Regions from separate parts of the Cedecea sp. B1(4) genome, predicted to be linked through region 2. Evidence: predicted binding sites of a transcription regulator. Region 2 holds the regulator's gene; each other region holds the start of a gene.

Region 1 (3,761 bases), on a different contig from region 2:
GGAGAAGTCCACGCAGGCTCGCCTGGCTTGGACATTTTCCACAGCACGAAGTCCATTGGGTTACGCTTCACGTCAACCACGTCCACGCGCGCACCCGCCTGAAGCTGATCCAGATCCTGGCGAGACAGCAGGCCATAATTCGGGTCGGTCAGCACCGAGAACATCACATCGCCGTTTTCTGCCACATAAGCGTGATCGCGGGCCAGCAGCTGTTCAACAATTTCGATGATTTCCGGAATGTGTTTGGTCGCACGCGGCTCGCTGTTCGGGCGTAAAATGTTCAGCGCGTCGAAATCTTTGTGCATTTCGACGACCATGCGGTCGACCAGCGCCACAAAGTCTTCGCCATTTTCATGGGCGCGCTTAATGATTTTATCGTCGATGTCGGTGATGTTACGCACGTAGTTCAGCTCATAGCCGAGGGAACGCAGGTAGCGCGCCACCACGTCAAACGCAACAAAAGTACGGCCATGGCCGATGTGACAGAGATCGTAAACGGTGATACCACACACGTACATGCCTACCTTTCCGGCATGAATAGGTTTGAATTCCTCTTTTTGGCGAGTCAGTGTATTAAATATTTTTAACATCAGGGGATTCCATGTAAGCGTGTGGAAGAATACTCCCGGTTATCTTACCCGATTATTTTCCCCGACGGCAGTCTGCTTTGCATTACTGACTATGATGTAGCGTTATGCTATAACAGCGTGCTGGTACGACGGCACCGTTTGCCGCCGTACTCTCTGACACTCATAGGATGCAAGCATGGTTACTTTTCACACTAATCACGGCGACATCGTCATCAAAACTTTTGATGATAAAGCGCCTGTTACCGTTAAAAACTTCCTGGACTACTGCCGCGAAGGCTTCTACAACAACACCATTTTCCACCGTGTGATCAACGGCTTTATGATCCAGGGCGGCGGTTTCGAACCGGGTATGAAGCAGAAAGCGACCAAAGACACCATTCAGAACGAAGCGAATAACGGCCTGAAAAACACCCGCGGTACGCTGGCAATGGCTCGTACCCAGGCTCCGCACTCTGCTACCGCACAGTTCTTCATCAACGTTGCCGACAACGACTTCCTGAACTTCAGCGGCGAAAGCCTGCAGGGTTGGGGCTACTGCGTGTTCGCAGAAGTGGTCGAAGGGATGGACGTGGTTGAGAAAATCAAAGCCGTTTCCACCGGCCGCAGCGGTATGCACCAGGATGTACCGAAAGAAGACGTTATTATCGAAAGCGTGACCGTCAGCGAATAATGTCGACGCTGTTTATTGCAGATTTACACCTCTGCCCAGAAGAACCGGCGATTACCGCCGGTTTTCTGCGTTTCTTATCCGGTGAAGCCCGCCAGGCGGATGCGCTCTACATCCTTGGCGACCTGTTCGAAGCCTGGATTGGCGACGACGCCCCGGAGCCACTCTACCAGCAAATCGCCGCAGCGATTAAAGCGGTGGTTGATGCCGGCATTCCCTGCTATTTCATTCACGGCAACCGGGACTTTTTACTCGGCAAGCGCTACGCCAAAGCCAGCGGCATGACGCTGTTGCCGGAAGAAAAACTCCTCGATATTTATGGCCGCAAAATCCTGATCATGCACGGCGACACGCTGTGTACCGACGACGAAGGCTACCAGGCGTTTCGCCGCAAGGTTCATCAGCCGTGGCTGCAGAAGCTCTACCTTGCCCTGCCGCTGTTTATTCGGCAGCGTATCGCCGACCGTATGCGCGCCGACAGCCAGGCGGCGAATAATATGAAGTCGCTGGAGATCATGGATGTGAACCCGCAGGCGGTGGTCGACACCCTCACCCGCCACAATGTTCAATGGCTGATTCATGGGCATACCCATCGCCCGGCGATTCACGAACTTGAGGCTAACGGGCAACCCGCTTTCCGCTGCGTGTTAGGCGCATGGCATAAAGAAGGGTCGATGATAAAAGTCACGCCGGAAAACGTCGAACTGATTCATTTTCCTTTCTGACCTAAAAGCCCGCTTTTTTGCCGATTCGTTAACCACGCAACCGTTTTCCTTGCCGGAAGTTCGTGCTATTCTCTGAGCCCTTCTGATACGGGCGCCCGTCGCCCGATGATGTCTGCACACCCACAGGAGTTTTGAGACGCATGTCTTCTGAGCACACCCCGGCGCGTATCGCCATTGTTATGGGTTCCAAAAGTGACTGGGCCACCATGCAGTTCGCCGCTGAAATCCTTACCGCCCTGAATGTCCCTCACCATGTCGAAGTCGTCTCCGCCCACCGCACGCCGGATAAGCTTTTCAGCTTCGCCGAGCAGGCCGAAGCCAATGGCTACCAGGTGATCATCGCCGGAGCCGGGGGCGCAGCGCACCTGCCGGGTATGCTGGCCGCGAAAACCCTGGTCCCGGTGCTGGGTGTGCCGGTCCAAAGCGCTGCTCTTAGCGGCGTGGACAGCCTTTATTCTATCGTCCAGATGCCGCGCGGCATTCCGGTCGGCACGCTGGCCATAGGTAAAGCCGGAGCCGCCAACGCCGCCCTGCTGGCCGCGCAGATCCTGGCCCTGCATGACGCAGACCTGAGCCAGCGCCTGGCAACCTGGCGTCAAACCCAGACCGACGAAGTGCTGGATAATCCGGACCCACGGAGTGAAGCATGAAGCGCGTCTGTGTCTTAGGTAACGGCCAGCTGGGGCGCATGCTCCGCCAGGCCGGTGAGCCGCTGGGCATCGCCGTTTACCCTGTCGGGCTGGACGCCGAGCCGGAAGCCGTGCCGTTCGCCCAAAGCGTGATCACCGCCGAGATTGAGCGCTGGCCGGAAACCGCGCTCACCCGCGAACTGGCGCGCCATAACGCCTTCGTTAACCGCAATATCTTCCCGATCATCGCCGACCGCCTGACGCAAAAGCAGCTGTTCGATAAGCTCGGCCTAGCCACCGCGCCGTGGCAGTTGCTTTCCGGCAGCCACGAATGGCAGGACGTGTTCAGTAAGCTGAGCTCTCTGGCTATCGTGAAGCGCCGCGTGGGTGGCTACGATGGCCGCGGCCAGTGGCGCTTACGTGCCGATGAAACCGACCAGCTGCCGGCAGAGTGCTACGGCGAATGCATCGTCGAGCAGGGCATTAACTTCTCCGGCGAAGTTTCTCTGGTAGGCGCGCGCGGCCACGACGGCAGCACGGTGTTCTACCCGCTAACTCACAACCTGCACCAGGACGGCATTCTGCGCACCAGCGTTGCCTTCCCACAGGCTAACGCCGAACAGCAGCGCCAGGCCGAAACCATGCTCACCGCCATCATGCACGAGCTGGGCTACGTCGGGGTGATGGCGATGGAGTGTTTCGTCACGCCAGCCGGCCTGCTGATCAACGAGCTGGCCCCGCGCGTACACAACAGCGGGCACTGGACGCAAAACGGCGCTTCAATCAGCCAGTTCGAGCTGCACCTGCGCGCCATCGTGGATTTGCCGCTGCCGCAGCCTGTCGTTAATGCCCCGTCGGTGATGGTGAACCTGATAGGCACCGACCTGAACTATGCCTGGCTGAAGCTGCCGCTGGTGCACCTGCACTGGTACGACAAAGAAGTTCGTCCGGGCCGCAAAGTCGGGCATCTCAACCTGAACGACAGCGACACCGGCCGCCTGAGCGCCTCGCTGGAAGCTCTGGTTCCCCTGCTCCCGGCCGAATACGCCAGCGGCATTGCCTGGGCGCAGAGCAAACTGGTGAAGTAAAACCGCACCTCATCTGACCCTCTGTTTGACTTTAGAGGGTCAGACCATTTTCCCCCTTCCCC
Region 2 (3,761 bases):
CGAAACGGCAGCTTTAGCGGTGCGGCCCAGGAGCTGCATCGCGTGCCCTCTGCCATCAGCTACACGGTGCGTCAGCTTGAAGAATGGCTGGCCGTACCGCTGTTTGAACGGCGTCATCGGGACGTTGAGCTGACCGCCGCCGGGGCGTTTTTTCTCAAAGAAGGTCGGTCTGTTATCAAAAAAATGATGGCAACGCGCCAGCAGTGCCAGCAGATAGCCAACGGCTGGCGTGGGCACCTGTCCATTGCGGTAGACAATATCGTTAAACCTGAGCGTACTCGTCAGCTGGTGCTGGATTTTTATCGTCATTTCCCGGATATCGAGTTAAGGGTTTCCCAGGAAGTGTTCAACGGCGTGTGGGATGCGCTTGCCGACGGGCGAGTTGAGGCGGCGATTGGCGCCACGCAGGCTATCCCGGTCGGGGGGCGTTACGCATTTCGGGACATGGGGGCGCTAAGCTGGCGCTGTGTGGTTTCCGCTGACCATCCGCTTGCGCAACGGGAAGGTATCATTCTGGATGATGACATTCGTCCCTGGCCATCCCTTGTGCTAGAAGACACATCCCGTTCGTTACCCAAGCGCATTACCTGGCTGCTGGACAACCAGCGCCGCGTGGTGGTGCCGGACTGGGCGTCGGGGGCGGATTGCCTGACGGCGGGATTATGCATTGGTATGGTGCCGACACACATTGCCCAGTCGTGGCTCGTCAGGGGCGACTGGAAAGAGTTGATGCTGGAGAATCCATTCCCGGACGCGGCCTGCTGCTTAACCTGGCGGCAGGATGATGCTTCGCCCGCTTTGAGCTGGCTGCTGGACTATTTGGGTGACAGTGAGACGATGAATCAGGAGTGGCTGCAGGAGCCGGGTAACATATTCCCGGCCCCCGAAGAGGCTTAGCGGCGGTAATCGCGGAACGGGCCGTCGGCCACCGAGCGGCGTTCAATCAGACGAGGATGGACTTCAATCGTCTGCGACTCTTCGCGCTTATTAATGATGCGGTCGAGCAGCATGTTAAACGCCGTTTCGCCCAGGCGCTCTTTCGGCTGGTGGATTGTGGTCAGCGCCGGAGAGAAATAGCGGGCGTTGCGCACGTTGTCATAGCCAATGATAGAAATGTCCTGCGGCACGCGCAGCCCCATTTCGTCTGCGGCGCAAATTGCACCCATCGCCATAATATCGCCGCCGCAGAAAACGGCGGTAGGGCGATGCGGCTGGTTAAGCAGTTGCTGCATGGCGCGATAACCAGACTCTGGTTCGAAATCACCCTGAACCACCCAGTTATCCGGCACTTTGATATTGGCTTCTTCAAGCGCCTTCAGGAACCCTGCATGGCGGCCGCCGCCGGTATTTCGCTCCAGCTGACCCGGAATAGCACCGATATCGCGATGGCCACGTTCAATCAGGTAGCGGCCCGCAAGGTAGCCGCCGTGGAATGCGTTATCGACCACGGAATCGGTAAAGTCCGCACGAGCTTCGCCCCAGTCCATCACCACCATCGGAATATGGCGGTACTCTTCCAGGGTTGAAAGCAGCGTCTCAGGGTATTCGGAACACATGACCAGCAGCCCGTCCACGCGTTTTTGCGCCATCATGGACAGGTAAGCGCGCTGCTTTTCAAAGTTGTTGTGCGCGTTGCCCAGAATCAGGGTGTAGCCCTTGGCGAAACAGCTGTTCTCAACGGATTCAATAATTTCCGCAAAATAAGGGGCTTCGCTTGAGGTGGCAAGCAGGCCGATAGATTTGGTGTGGTTGACCTTCAGGCTGCGAGCCACGGCGCTTGGCGAATAGTGCAGCTCTTTGATGGCTGCCCAGACGGCGTTGCGTGTCTCTTCCGCCACAAAACGGGTCTTGTTAATGACATGTGACACAGTGGTAGTGGAAACGTTTGCGCGCTTCGCTACGTCCTTAATCGTTGCCATTAGATGTCACTCCAGACCATATCGTAAACTCCTGATAACTCATGTGTTAAACGTTTGCCTTCGCTAACTCCTGGGGCAACACGTTGGTTGCAGGCCTGTCGGGGATGCGACATACAGCGGGAGGAGGGCGTTGCCGGGCGATACGCGGTAAATTAGCGAAGGATTTTGGCTTATCCCGGGGCAAAGTGGAAGAGGGAAAACCGATATCTGTGCAAATCCAGCAGGATTTTTATCGCTAATTGTGGGAAAATCACCCCACATACACTTTGTAGGGAAATAAAAGGAGCTTACGATGAGTACCGATCTGAAGTTTTCCGTGGTGACTACGGTTATCGTACTGAGTCTGATTGTTGCCGGGGCGCTAACCGCCGTCCTGCACTGATTTACAAAGGGCCGCTTTCGCGGCCCTTCTCGTATATAGAAGAAAAGCGTTGCTTCCCTCCTTCGTGACTAACCGTTAAAAATCAGCCTGCCAGGTTTTGCGCAACAAATTCCCAGTTGACCAGCGCCCAGAAGTGGTCGAGATAAACCGGGCGCGCATTGCGGTAATCAATGTAGTAGGCATGCTCCCATACGTCCACGGTCAGCAGCGGTTTTGCTCCGGTTGTTAACGGGGTGCCTGCGTTAGAGGTCGAGACGATTGCCAGGCTGCCGTCGCTCTTTTTCACCAGCCATGTCCAGCCGGAGCCAAAGTTTTTGATGGCCGCTTCGGTGAACTGCTTTTTAAAGGCTTCCACGCTGCCAAAAGCGTGGTTGATGGCTGCCAGCACGTCACCGGTCGGCTCCCCGCCGGCATTCGGCGCCAGGCAGTGCCAGTAGAACGTATGGTTCCAGACCTGGGCTGCGTTATTGAAGATCCCGCCGTCAGATTCTGTCACGATCTCTTCCAGCGTTTTACCTTCAAACGGGCTGCCTTTGATCAGATTATTCAGGTTAGTGACGTAGGTCTGGTGGTGTTTGCCGTAATGGTACTCGAGGGTTTCGGCTGAGATATGCGGTGCCAGCGCATCTTTGGCATAGGGCAGGGCGGGTAGTTCGAACGACATGGCTTCACTCCTTGTTATTTTGCTTCACAATATAACTACATTTTGTGTGGTCATAAGGTTAGCAAATTACGAGAGTGCAAAAAAGCGCAATGAAACAACAAAATAAAACAGCCCGTTGCCGGGCTGTTTTATTTTAATCAGTCTGATTAGCCCGAAAGGGCGCGATAAGATTAACGAATAGTTTTTGGCGTCATGACCCGGCGGGCGCCGACGTAATGGCGCTGCCAGTAATCTTCGCTTAGGGAGGTGATCTGAATATCGCGGCCGCTGCGCGGGGACTGAATAAACTTCCCGTTGCCAACGTAGACGCCAACGTGATCGGCGGTGCCACGGCCCTGGGTACGGAAGAACACCAGGTCACCGCTTTCCAGTTCGCCGCGGTCAACGGAGGAGGCATCGCGCAGGTGATACATTTCATTGGCGGTGCGTGGAATACGGATATTCACCAGATCTTTATAAGCGTAATAAATCAGCCCGCTGCAGTCGAAACCGGTGCGCGGAGAAGTGCCACCCCAGCGATACGGTTTGCCAATTTGCCCCATCAGCTTGTTCATGGCCGTTTTTTGAGCTTTCTGCACGCGCACTTTATGTGCCTGCGCGATGGTCAGATTTTTTTCCGACTTCACCTTAACGCACTGCTTTTTATGCCCTTTACGATGAGTGCATTTTTCAGTGTAGGCAACGGTGGCTGAAGCTGGCTGTAGGGCTAATTTCTGCGAGGTTTTTTTGCTGCTGGTTTTAGCGAGGGTGCTGCTTTTGCCGGTGGTGGTGTGTTTAGCCACTTTGGCTTTTGCCG
Region 3 (3,761 bases), on a different contig from region 2:
GGTTTCATAGGCGAGATACGGGTAGATAGCGGTCGCACCGAAGCCCAGCAGAACGGCGAAGTGGTGCGGATCGCGGGCGCTGGCGGTTTCAACAATGATGTTGGCATCGCAGCGTAGGCTCTTCTCAACGAGGCGAGTCTGGATGGCGCCCACGGCCATCGGGGCCGGAACCGGCAGGCGATTTTTCGCAATATTACGGTCGGACAACACCAGCAAGACGGTGCCATTCCGAACCATGCGTTCAGCTTCGTCGCACAGCGCCATCACCGTTTCGTGCAGCGACTTCTCGGTCACGTCGTAGGTGATGTCGAGCGTATCGGCGCGATAGTGTTCCTCTTCCAGCGTGGTGAGCTGCTGGAAATCAGACCACAGCAGAATCGGCGATTTGAAGCTCAGGCGGTGCGCCTGGCCTTCTGCTTCACAGAAGACGTTCATTTCGCGACCAATGCTGGTGGCCAGGGACATGACGTGGGCTTCACGCAGCGGATCGATTGGCGGGTTGGTCACCTGCGCAAACTGCTGACGGAAATAGTCGTAAATAATGCGTGGCTGGCTGGAAAGCACGGCAAATGGGGTGTCATCGCCCATTGAACCCACGGCTTCCTGACCATTCTCGCCCAGCACGCGGATCACTGAATCCAGCTCTTCGCTGCTGTAGTTAAACTGTTTCTGATAGCTGGCAAGCGTATCGTCGTCCAGCTCCCGCGAGCCCACTTTTTCATCCGGTAGGTCTTCAAACGGCACCAGGCGGCGAACGTTGTTCTCCATCCACTCTTTATACGGATGGCGGCTTTTCAGCTCGGCATCGGTTTCAGCGGAGTGCAGAATACGCCCGACGCGAGTGTCGATAACCATCAGCTCGCCCGGGCCAACGCGGCCTTTCTCAACCACTTCATCCGGCTGGTAGTCCCAGATCCCGACTTCAGAGGCGCAGGTGATGAGCTTGTCTTTGGTGATCACGTAGCGCGCCGGACGCAGGCCGTTACGGTCCAGGTTACAGGCGGCGAAACGTCCGTCGGACATCACGATCCCGGCTGGGCCATCCCACGGCTCCATGTGCATGGAGTTAAAGTCGAAGAAGGCACGCAGCTCAGGATCCATGTTTGGGTTGTTCTGCCATGCCGGTGGAACCAGCAAACGCATGGCGCGCACGATATCCATCCCGCCCGCCAGCAGCAACTCAAGCATGTTATCCATGGAGCTGGAGTCGGAGCCGGTTTCGTTCACGAAAGGTGCGGCGTCGTGCAGATCGGGGATCAGCGGCGTCTGGAATTTATAGGTACGGGCGCGCGCCCACTGGCGGTTACCGGTGATGGTGTTGATTTCGCCGTTGTGCGCCAGATAGCGGAACGGCTGAGCCAGCGGCCAGCGTGGCACGGTGTTGGTGGAGAAGCGTTGGTGGAACAGACAAATGGCCGATTCCAGGCGCAGGTCCGCCAGGTCCAGGTAAAAGCGCGGCAGGTCAGCCGGCATACACAGACCTTTATAAATGTTCACCAGGTTGGACAGACTGCAGATATAGAAGTCTTTATCTTCCTGGATACGTTTTTCGATACGGCGACGGGCGATAAACAGGCGGCGTTCCATATCGCGAGGGCGCCAGCCCGCCGGGGCGTTAACGAATATTTGTTCAATACGTGGCAGAGAGGAGAGGGCGATTTCACCGAGCACGTCTTTGTTCACCGGCACTTCACGCCAGCCAACAATAGACAGAGTTTCGTTTTGCAGCTCTTCTTCAACAATGCGGCGGCTGGCGCGGGCAAGCGCGTCATCCTGGTTCAAGAAAATCATGCCAACGGCATAGTTCTTGGCCAAACGCCAGTGGCGCTCTTCTGCAACAATGCGGAAGAAACGATCGGGTTTTTGCAGCAGCAGGCCACAACCGTCGCCGGTTTTACCGTCGGCAAGGATGGCACCACGGTGCTGCATACGGGCTAGCGCGTGAATAGCGGTACGCACTACCTTGTGGCTAGGTTCGCCTTCTATGTGGGCGATCAGGCCGAAACCACAGTTATCCTTCTCAAGGGATTTATCGTACAACATATCAGTGAACCTCCCCAGGCTCTACGTTACTCCCAACCGTTTGCGCGTGGACGCAGCAAGGGCATGGCGACGGGGTTTGCGCATCATACGCTTGCCTCGCGTGTCGCCCTCTTAATGTCCAACGCATCCGGTGTCACAAGTGTTGAGGACTTGCTTTAGAGGGAATCTCAATTACTGCATAAATATGATGGGCACAGAACCCATCCAGAAAGCTTCCAGCGGATTTCCAACTTATCGGGAAAGAGCACACAGGTCAAATGGCATTCTTATTTATACGGAATCGTACTAAGAGTGGCTTAATTTAATGAATTTAATGGTTTTTTTTGCTTTTTTGGCTGTGGAGGGACAACCGTGAACGCCGAGTGTTATGTGATCGTCCTCACTATCCGAAAGGCCGTGAAACTCCAGACCATGCTGGCATGAATGATATTGCCAGCATGATATGCTGCTTAACCCCCGCAGAGTGCAGCATGACACTGTTTTTCACCGTTCGTCATATTCTTTAAATAAAGGGCAGCGTCATAAGGAAAAGTAATCAAGCGCTGTGTGAATAGAGTTGCACTTATTTTGAGTTTATATGCAATAGATAAGGCTGCGCCGAAGCGATTGATCCAGGTCATCGCCGGTGCGAGAAGAAAATGGCAGGCTAGGTCCCTTTTTCGGGACGGCCCATCAGATTATGCAGTTACAGAAATTAGTCAATATGTTTGGCGGCGATCTCTCTCGTCGCTATGGGCAAAAAGTCCATAAACTCACGCTGCATGGTGGTTTCAGTTGCCCCAATCGCGATGGGACTATCGGGCGCGGTGGCTGTACTTTTTGCAACGTGGCCTCTTTCGCTGACGAAGCGCAGCAGCACAATTCCATCGCTGAGCAGCTCGCACACCAGGCCAGCCGGGTGAACCGTGCTCAGCGTTATCTGGCCTATTTCCAGGCCTATACCAGCACCTGGGCTGAAGTGCAGGTGTTGCGGTCGATGTACCAGCAGGCGGTGAGCCAGACCAGCATCGTGGGGCTGTGCGTCGGTACCCGGCCTGACTGCGTGCCCGACAGCGTGCTGGATTTGCTAAGCGATTATCATGCACAGGGCTATGAGGTATGGCTGGAGCTGGGGTTACAGACGGCGAATGACAAAACGCTGCACCGTATCAACCGGGGGCACGATTTTGCCTGTTATCAGGAAACTACCCGCCGGGCCCGAGCGAGAGGTTTAAAAGTTTGCAGCCATCTGATTGTCGGTTTACCGGGTGAAGGCCAGCGGCAATGTATGGACACGCTGGAGAAAGTGGTTGGAACCGGTGTGGACGGCCTGAAGCTGCATCCTTTGCATATCGTTGACGGCAGCATAATGGCCAAAAGCTGGCGGGCTGGTCGCCTTGAGGGGATCGCGCTGGATGAGTATGTCGTCACCGCGGGAGAAATGATTCGCCATACACCGCTTGATATCGTGTTCCATCGTATTTCGGCTAATGCCCGGCGCCCAACCTTGCTTGCGCCTTTATGGTGTGAGAACCGCTGGGCCGCGATGGTGGATATCGACAGGTATTTGCGGACGCACGGGGCGCAGGGGTCAGCGCTGGGTACGCCGTGGGATCTCTCAGTTCTTTCGTAAATCCTGAGCCCGGTTCCTTTTTGCGGTATATTTAGCGCATCCAAGGCGAAGGAATCGTTCCATGAAGCAAATTCGGTTATTGGCGCAGTATTACGTTGATCTTATG
Region 4 (3,761 bases), on a different contig from region 2:
TTATCGGCGCAACCGCCGAGGCGGCGATGGTTCTGCTACTGTTCCTCATCGGCGAACGCCTCGAATCCTATGCCGCCAGCCGAGCACGCCGCGGGGTAAGCGCCTTGATGGCGCTAAAGCCGGACGTCGCTATTCGCCTCCGGGACGGCGAGCGCGAAACCGTCGCGCAGGCCGATCTTCGCCCAGGCGACGTGATTGAAGTTGCCGCCGGTGGCCGCCTACCCGCCGATGGTCGCCTGCTCAGCGGTTTTGCCAGTTTCGACGAAAGTGCCCTAACCGGGGAGTCCGTGCCGGTAGAGCGCCAGCAGGGCGAAAAAGTCGCAGCAGGCAGCACCAGCGTGGATCGCCTTGTTCAGTTGGAGGTGATTTCCGAGCCCGGCGACAGCGCCATCGACCGTATTCTTCGGCTGATTGAAGAAGCCGAGGAACGTCGCGCGCCTATCGAACGCTTTATCGATCGTTTTAGCCGGATTTACACGCCGATCATCATGCTGCTCGCGCTGCTGACCGCCGTCATCCCGCCGCTGTTCTTCGGCCAGGGCTGGGAACCGTGGATCTATAAAGGCCTGACGCTACTGCTGATAGGCTGCCCATGCGCTCTGGTTATCTCCACGCCTGCGGCCATTACTTCAGGTCTTGCCGCGGCGGCTCGTCGGGGCGCGTTGATTAAAGGCGGGGCCGCGCTGGAACGTCTCGGTCAAATCCAGCAGGTCGCGTTCGACAAAACCGGCACCCTGACGGCAGGTAAACCTCAGGTTACGGCCATAGCGGTGGAAGAAGGGACAGAAGACGACCAGCTTCTGGCGCTCGCCGCGGCGGTTGAACAAGGCTCCACCCACCCACTGGCGCAGGCCATTGTCAACGCGGCGCAACAGCGCAACTTGCCTCCTGTCGCCGCAGAAAATCACCGCGCTCTCGCCGGGGTTGGCGTAGAAGCCATCATTCAGGGCGAAACGCTGCTGCTCAGCTCCCCGTCCAAACTTGACGGCCAGACACTCAGCGAAACCTGGCAAAGGCGTATCGCGAAGCAGGAAGAAGAGGGCCAGACGGTGATCGTGGTGCTGCGTGCGGGGCAACTGCTGGGCACCATCGCCATGCGCGATACGCTGCGCAGCGACGCCCGCGAAGCGGTTACGGCACTCCACCAGCTCGGGATTCAGGGCGTAATGCTGACCGGGGATAACCCACGCGCGGCGGCGGCAATAGCCCTCGAACTGGGTATTGATTACCGCGCCAGCCTGCTCCCGGCAGACAAAGTGGCAGCGGTGAACAAACTGAATGCCACCGCGCCGCTGGCGATGGTCGGCGACGGCATCAACGATGCTCCGGCGATGAAAGCGGCGACCATCGGCATCGCGATGGGCAGCGGCACAGACGTCGCGCTGGAAACGGCAGATGCCGCGCTAACCCACAACCGTCTGACCGAACTGGCAGGTATGGTACGGCTCGCCAGAGCCACCCATAACAACATTCGCCAGAACGTGACGATTGCGCTGGGGCTGAAGGGGATTTTCCTGGTCACCACCCTGCTCGGCCTGACCGGCCTGTGGCTGGCGGTGCTGGCAGACTCAGGCGCAACCGCGCTGGTCACGGCGAACGCCATTCGCCTGCTGCGGAAGAAATAGTTTTCGAGAGATAACGGGGCGAGAAAATGCGCCTCGTTTAGTGACTCTTACGCAGCAAATAGCGGTAAGGCAGCGCGTCGGTTTCGCTGGCGACCAGCTCGTGCTCCATAAAGCGGCAAAAACCGGGGATATCGCGCGTGGTGGCCGGGTCATCGGCTATCACCAGCAGCGTTTCGCCGACGGGCATATTGCGCACGGTTTTGCGCACCATCATCACCGGCTCGGGGCAGCGCAGGCCAAGAGCGTCCAGCGTGTGGTCAGGGGTTGCGAACAAATCGGTCATAGCACTCTCAGGTCGTCAAAAACCGCGCTAGTTTACGCCGGGTAAAATCTGGCGCAAGCCGCGTGAACGATTGCGTTAAAATTAACCATTGCATTGAGAAACTAAAGCAGTATCATCCCCGCGCTTTACATTTTTGACTGGGTTCCCTCACCCCACTACTAAAAAGGCTACAACATGATGCAGTTCAGCACTCGCCAGCGCACTAATGCGCTGTTTTGGCTATCGCTTTTTCATTTGCTGGTGATCACCTCCAGCAACTATCTGGTTCAGCTTCCGGTCTCTGTCTTCGGGTTTCATACCACCTGGGGCGCCTTCAGCTTCCCGTTTATTTTCCTCGCGACCGATCTCACGGTGCGTATTTTCGGCGCTCCGCTGGCGCGGCGGATTATTTTTGCAGTGATGATCCCGGCCCTGGTGATTTCCTACGGCATCTCCTCGCTGTTTTACATGGGGAGCTGGCAGGGCTTTGAAGCGTTGCTCCATTTTAACCTGTTTGTTGCCCGTATCGCGGTTGCCAGTTTCATGGCTTACGCGCTCGGCCAGATTCTGGATGTCCATGTCTTTAACCGCCTGCGCCAGAATCACTGCTGGTGGCTGGCCCCAACAGTGTCCACGCTGTTCGGTAACGTGAGCGATACGCTGTCGTTCTTCTTTATCGCTTTCTGGCGCAGCCCGGACGCCTTTATGGCCCAGCACTGGGTAGAAATCGCCGTGGTCGATTACTGCTTCAAAGTGCTTATTAGCCTGGTATTCTTCCTGCCGATGTACGGCGTTCTGCTGAATATGCTGTTGAAACGCCTCGCAGATAAATCTGAAATCTCCGCGCTGCAGCCTGGTTAAACGCGGGCTGAATATCTTGTGTTAAGATGCAGAGATTGGCCTTTTGGCTTGCTAACGGAAAGGAAGAACGCGATGCGCAAACTGGTAAAATATGTCGGTATTGGCCTGCTGGTAGTGGGTCTTGCCGCCTGTGATAATAACGACAGCAAAACCGCCACCACCGGCGCGCCGGAAGCCAGCAGCGCCAGCGGTCAGCCAGTTGAACTGCTGGACGGCAAGCTGAGCTTTGCCCTGCCAGCGGACATGAGCGATCAGAGCGGCAAGGTGGGCACCCAGTCCAACAACATGCACGTTTATTCTGACGCAACAGGCCAGAAAGCGGTGATCGTGATTGTCAGCGACAACCCGACGAGCGACCTTGCCACGCTGGCAAAAGGCCTGGAAGAGCAGCAGCGCGCACGCGACCCGCAGCTTCAGGTGGTGACCAACAAATCCATTGAGATTAAAGGCCACACCCTGCAGCAGCTGGACAGCGTGATCTCCGCCAAAGGACAGACCGCGTACTCCTCCATCATCATTGGCAAAGTGGACGATAAACTGCTGACCATGCAAATCACGCTGCCTGCGGATAACCAGCAGCTGGCGCAGACCAACGCGGAAAACATCATCAACACCATCGTCATCAAGTAATCGCCGCGCGATACATCAATGGCTCCGCCTTCGCGGGGCCATTTTTTTCCTTCATTTTCAGACAGACTGCCGCCGTCGCCCTGCCAGGAAGGACTACACTAAAAGCACCTTTTCCCGATCGGACGTCTGCATGACAGCCCCACAACCTGATAAGACCGGCCTGCATATATTGCTCAAACTCGCGGCCCTGGTGATTATTCTCGCCGGTATTCACGCCGCAGCCGACATCATCGTTCAGCTATTGCTGGCGGTATTTTTCGCCATTGTTCTCAATCCGCTGGTGACCTGGTTTATGCGCCGCGGCCTTAGCCGCCCGCTGGCGATTGCCATCGTGGTGCTGGTCATGCTGGTGATGCTCACTTTGCTGGTCGGCGTGCTGGCAA

Evidence for each region. The regulator PurR, encoded in region 2, represses purine synthesis genes. The targets are predictions, from matches to a motif close to CANGCAAACGTTTGCNTG.
Region 1: purE (5-(carboxyamino)imidazole ribonucleotide mutase) is a predicted target of PurR. The motif match lies at 2,016-2,033, and genes of this name have one in related genera.
Region 3: gltB (glutamate synthase large subunit) is a predicted target of PurR. The motif match lies at 2,073-2,090, and genes of this name have one in related genera.
Region 4: tusA (sulfurtransferase TusA) is a predicted target of PurR. The motif match lies at 1,968-1,985, and genes of this name have one in related genera.

The regions. Positions count from the first base shown of each region.
Region 1 is NZ_JCAHMZ010000004.1:189,337-193,097, reverse strand. Features, by position in the region: gene cysS (cysteine--tRNA ligase) at 1-590, opposite strand, end outside; gene ppiB (peptidylprolyl isomerase B) at 766-1,260, shown strand; gene lpxH (UDP-2,3-diacylglucosamine diphosphatase) at 1,260-1,982, shown strand; gene purE (5-(carboxyamino)imidazole ribonucleotide mutase) at 2,123-2,632, shown strand; gene purK (5-(carboxyamino)imidazole ribonucleotide synthase) at 2,629-3,699, shown strand.
Region 2 is NZ_JCAHMZ010000001.1:489,835-493,595, forward strand. Features, by position in the region: gene punR (DNA-binding transcriptional activator PunR) at 1-897, shown strand, start outside; gene purR (HTH-type transcriptional repressor PurR) at 894-1,919, opposite strand; gene cydH (cytochrome bd-I oxidase subunit CydH) at 2,212-2,301, shown strand; gene sodB (superoxide dismutase [Fe]) at 2,384-2,965, opposite strand; gene ACR6JA_RS02460 (C40 family peptidase) at 3,136-3,761, opposite strand, start outside.
Region 3 is NZ_JCAHMZ010000006.1:508,678-512,438, reverse strand. Features, by position in the region: gene gltB (glutamate synthase large subunit) at 1-2,043, opposite strand, end outside; gene mnmL (tRNA modification radical SAM protein MnmL/YtqA) at 2,723-3,655, shown strand; gene arcB (aerobic respiration two-component sensor histidine kinase ArcB) at 3,717-3,761, shown strand, end outside.
Region 4 is NZ_JCAHMZ010000007.1:131,791-135,551, forward strand. Features, by position in the region: gene zntA (Zn(II)/Cd(II)/Pb(II) translocating P-type ATPase ZntA) at 1-1,625, shown strand, start outside; gene tusA (sulfurtransferase TusA) at 1,663-1,908, opposite strand; gene ACR6JA_RS15945 (7-cyano-7-deazaguanine/7-aminomethyl-7-deazaguanine transporter) at 2,083-2,748, shown strand; gene ACR6JA_RS15950 (DcrB family lipoprotein) at 2,821-3,378, shown strand; gene ACR6JA_RS15955 (AI-2E family transporter) at 3,509-3,761, shown strand, end outside.